Regions from separate parts of the Streptomyces sp. NPDC017993 genome, predicted to be linked through region 1. Evidence: riboswitches for the same ligand, from Rfam matches in the RefSeq annotation. Region 1 holds a riboswitch; the other holds the start of a gene.

Region 1 (2,196 bases):
CCGGCAGGGCCGGGCTGGGGGAGTGCCGCGTGCACTGTCTGCCGGGACGGCCCTACTCGCGCCTGCTGAGGTAATGCAGCCGCGCCGAGCCTGAGCGCCGCTGCCGGCTGACGTGGCTGCGCACACCTCTCGCGGGTGCGTACCCGCTATCGAGCCTCAGCTCCAGGCGTATGCGGCAGGCTGCAGGAAGCAGCGGCGAAGCCGTCGATGGCCGAGCTCGTCGAGCCGAGCGCTGCCGGGCCGTCACCTGGACGCCTCGGCATGAAGTCGTCCCGCGAGCGCTGTGTCAGTGAGAGCACTCGCAAAGGCAACTGGCAGACCAGGTAGGGATGTTGGTGATCTGGGTCCGGGTGCCGGTCGCGGCGATGACCCACAGGGACGCCGCGGGGAGAGCCGTCAAGGCAGGGCGAGGGCTGCACAAGCTCACGCGTGCTCCTTCGGCCGGCAGGGCGACTTCGTCGGCTGGGCTTCCTCCGCCGATCTCTCCGCACATGCTCACACGGTCGGTCGCGGGTGTCACCGCGTAGGCCCCGCTGTTCGCACGACCGAAACATCGCGTTCGCAGACCGAGGCGAGGTGTCCGGCCCTTCCGTCTCAGCCTCCGGTCGGCGGCGTTGACATCCCCTCCGCGGCCTGTCTAACTTACGGCGCATCTCGGTCATGAGTGTCAGCGACAAGCCCTGGCTGGCTGGCCGGCAACCCTCGCATCGCGGTGGGGTGCCCCAGGTGACGACCGGACCGGACGAATTTCGGTAAGCGCGAGGCCCCGCGGGGCGGACTTGGGTGTGGGTGACGGCGATGTACGCAGCTCCGGAGATGGCCGCATGGCGGCGCTACGGTCGCGTCGTGACGTCCGTGAACCGTCCGGTCGATCTGCTCCGCGTCAACAGTGCGCTGTGTAGCGCTTCCTGTCGTACCGTCCGCCACAGCTCGTCCGCGGACAGCTGCTGAAACGCTGACGTTCTGACGCAACTGACGCTCTGACGCCCCGAGGGCCCGGCCGTTGGTTGCGCACTGATCTCCCTGCCCCCGTACCGCTCGCTCCCGTGCGCTGCGGCGCGTGCCGAGCCGTGTCTCCGCACCGTGCCGTTGTCGCCTTGGCGGCCGGGGGTGTCCATACCTGCTGGAGTCCTCCATGAGTGAACGTGTCGGCTCTGCTGTGTCCTCCGGCTCAGCACCCCCCATCGAGGCGGTACCCCGCCCCGAGCCCTCCCCGGCCGAACCGCCTCGGCCGCCGGCGCCGCAGCGGGTGCTTCCGCTGCGGCGCCCCGGCCGGTGGATCGCCACGGCGATCGTGCTGGTGCTGGTCGCCCAGATCGTGCACGGGCTGATCACCAACCCCTTCTACCAGTGGGACCGTTTCCTGTACTGGTTCGTGCGTCCCACGATCCTCGACGGCCTGTGGGTCACCCTCGAAGTGGCGGCATACAGCGCGGTGTTGGGGCTGGTCGGCGGTGTTCTGCTCGCGCTGGCCCGGCTCTCCGGGAGTCCGGTGCTGCGCGCGATCAGCTGGACCTACGTCTGGCTGCTCCGCTCGGTGCCGCTGATCGTCGTGCTGCTGTTTCTCTACAACTTCAGCGCCCTCTACAAGACGCTCAGCCTGGGGGTGCCTTTCGGTCCCGCCTTCTTCACCTTCGACGAGTCACGGCTCGCCACCGACATGGTCGTCGCCGTCATCGGCCTCAGCCTCAACGAGGCGGCCTATGCGGCGGAGGTCGTCCGCGGCGGCCTCCTCTCCGTCGACCAGGGGCAGCACGAGGCGTCGGCCGCGCTCGGCCTGCCGAAGGGCTACCAGTTCACGAAGATCGTCTTTCCGCAGGCCCTGCGCTCCATCACCCCGAACTACGTCAACCAGCTGATCGGCCTGATCAAGAGCACCTCGCTGGTGTTCTATGTGTCGCTGCTGGACCTGTTCGGCTCCGCGCAGAGCATGGGTGCCACCTACCCCGGCGACATCGTGCCGTTGCTGCTCGTCGCCACCGTCTGGTACCTGATCCTCACGAGTCTCGTGTCCATCGTCCAGTTCTACGTCGAGCGGTATTACGCCCGGGGCGCCACGCGCAGCCTGCCGCCGACCCCGTTGCAGAAGCTGCGGGCCGGTCTGAGCGACCTGCGGGCCCGCATACGCAGGGAGACCGCCGTATGAGCACCGAGACCACCAACACCGCCCGGGCCGCCACGCCCACCAGGACCGCC
Region 2 (2,196 bases), on a different contig from region 1:
ACTCGCCCGGCTCCTGCGGTTCGCTGCCCAGCAGGGTCCGCACGAGCGGGTGAGCGCAGAACAGACCGTCGCGGACGCCGATGCCGTACTCGGCCGACAGCGCCGCCGCGAAGTGCGAGCTGTTCCAGCCCTCGATGACGAACGACAGGACGCCCACCCGCGGCGCATCCTCCCCGAAGAGCGAGAGCACCTTCACCTCGGGCACCTCGGCCAGGCCCTCCCGGAGGCGGGCGATCAGCGCCTGCTCGCGGGCGACCAGGCTCTCGAACCCTGCCTCGGTCAGCGCCTGGCAGGCGGAGGCGATGGAGTAGGCACCGATGACATTGGGCGAGCCGGCCTCGTGCCGGGCCGCGGTGGTGTGCCACTCGACGTCCACCCCGCCGTCCGCACGCCGCGAGACCTTACGGCTCGCGCCACCGCCCGCGAGGTACGGCTCCGCGGTCTGCAGCCAGTCCGCGCGGCCGGCCAGCACTCCGGCGCCGAACGGGGCGTACAGCTTGTGCCCGGAGAAGGCGACCCAGTCCACGTCCAGGGCGGCGATGTCGATGGGGTGGTGCGGCGCGAGCTGTGCCGCGTCCAGCACGATGCGGGCGCCGTGCGCGTGCGCCGCGGCGGCCAGCTCCCGCACCGGCCACAGCTCACCGGTCACGTTCGAGGCCCCCGTCACGCACACCAGCGCCGGGCCGGTCCCTGCTGCCGCCCGGCCGGCCAGGGCCTTCTCCAGGGTCTCCACCGCCTGCCGCGGGGTGCGCGGCGCGTTCAGGTACGTCACGGCGGTGTCCGCCCGCTGCTCCCACGGCAGCAGCGAGGCGTGGTGCTCGGTCTCGAAGACGAAGACCTCGGTGCCGCGCGGCAGGGCGGCCGCCAGCAGGTTCAGCGAGTCGGTCGTCGAACGGGTGAAGACCACCTGGTCGTCGGCGCGGCAGCCGAGGAAGCCGGCGATGGTGGCGCGGCTGTTCTCGAACAGGTCGGTGGACAGCTGCGAGAGGTACCCGGCACCGCGGTGCACGCTGCCGTAGTACGGCGCGTAGCCGGCCACGTCGTCCCAGACCCGCTGCAGCGTCGGCGCGCTGGCGGCGTAGTCCAGCGCGGCGTAGTCGACCTCACCACCCGTCACGAGCGGCACCAGGATATCCCGGCCCAGAACAGGCAGCGGGGCACAAAGCGAACGGTCGGCGGCGACGGCGGAAACAGACATGGCGAACTCCCCTGGGAGATAAGCGAATTCGCTGCGAAATGGGCGTGGGCAAAAGGAGCCACGGCGGCGCAGCGCAAAGAGAAAAGGGTGCGGAAAAGGGGCCGTCGGGCCCTATCGCATTCGCTGAATCACGGAGAGATCTCCCTCGACAACCAGGATCCCTGGCGAGGGATCCGCGCTTGCCACAGACCTCGCTGCCTGCGGCCTGGTCATCACCCGGGGCACCCCGCCACGGAAGGAGGGTTGCCGGACAGCGGGCCGGGGCCTGCATCGCTGTCACTCGTGACCTGCGCAGAATCATGCCACACCGGCGGAACGGCGCAAGACCCGGTCCGAAGGACGGACCGAGTCCCGCGTCACACCGCGCGCCGGGTCAGGCGTTGCTGGCGGCCACCCAGCGCTCCAGGGCCCGCTTGGCCGCCCCCGAGTCGATCGACCGGGCGGCCTTGTCGATGCCCGCCCGGATCTGCTCCGCCAAGGGCGCGTCGGAGGGCTCCAGGGCCACCAGGGCGGCCGCGGAGTTCAGCAGCACCGCGTCGCGTACTGGCCCGGTCTCGCCGTCCAGCAGCCGGCGGGCCACATCGGCGTTGTACGACGCGTCCGCGCCGCGCAGCGCCTCCACCGGCACCAGCGGGATCCCGACGTCCCTGGGGTCGAAGGGCTCCTCGCGCACCGCGCCGTCCCGCACGATCCACACCCGGGAGGTCGCCGTCGTCGTCAGCTCGTCCAGCCCGTCGTCGCCGCGGAAGACCAGCGCCGACGAGCCGCGCTCGGCGAGCACCCCGGCGAGGATCGGGGCCATCCGGGCGTCCGCCACACCGGTCGCCTGCGCGCGGACCTTCGCCGGGTTGGTCAGCGGGCCGAGCACGTTGAACGTGGTACGGATACCCAGCTCGCGCCGCGCGGGCGCGACATGCCGCAGCGACGGGTGGAACTTCACCGCGAAGCAGAAGGTGATGCCCGCCTCCTGGGCGACCTCGGTGACCCGCTGCGGGGTG

What was found. A riboswitch is a leader RNA that binds a small molecule or an ion and turns the genes downstream of it on or off. The one in region 1 is predicted to bind S-adenosylmethionine.
Region 2: linked by a shared signal. The riboswitch ahead of ACH4FH_RS14185 (aminotransferase class V-fold PLP-dependent enzyme) and the one ahead of ACH4FH_RS12530 (amino acid ABC transporter permease) in region 1 are both predicted to bind S-adenosylmethionine.

The regions. Positions count from the first base shown of each region.
Region 1 is NZ_JBIRGO010000006.1:133,151-135,346, reverse strand. It holds SAM riboswitch class IV at 657-765, shown strand; gene ACH4FH_RS12530 (amino acid ABC transporter permease) at 1,136-2,146, shown strand; gene ACH4FH_RS12525 (amino acid ABC transporter ATP-binding protein) at 2,143-2,196, shown strand, end outside.
Region 2 is NZ_JBIRGO010000007.1:7,897-10,092, reverse strand. It holds gene ACH4FH_RS14185 (aminotransferase class V-fold PLP-dependent enzyme) at 1-1,198, opposite strand, end outside; SAM riboswitch class IV at 1,369-1,486, opposite strand; gene trpD (anthranilate phosphoribosyltransferase) at 1,572-2,196, opposite strand, start outside.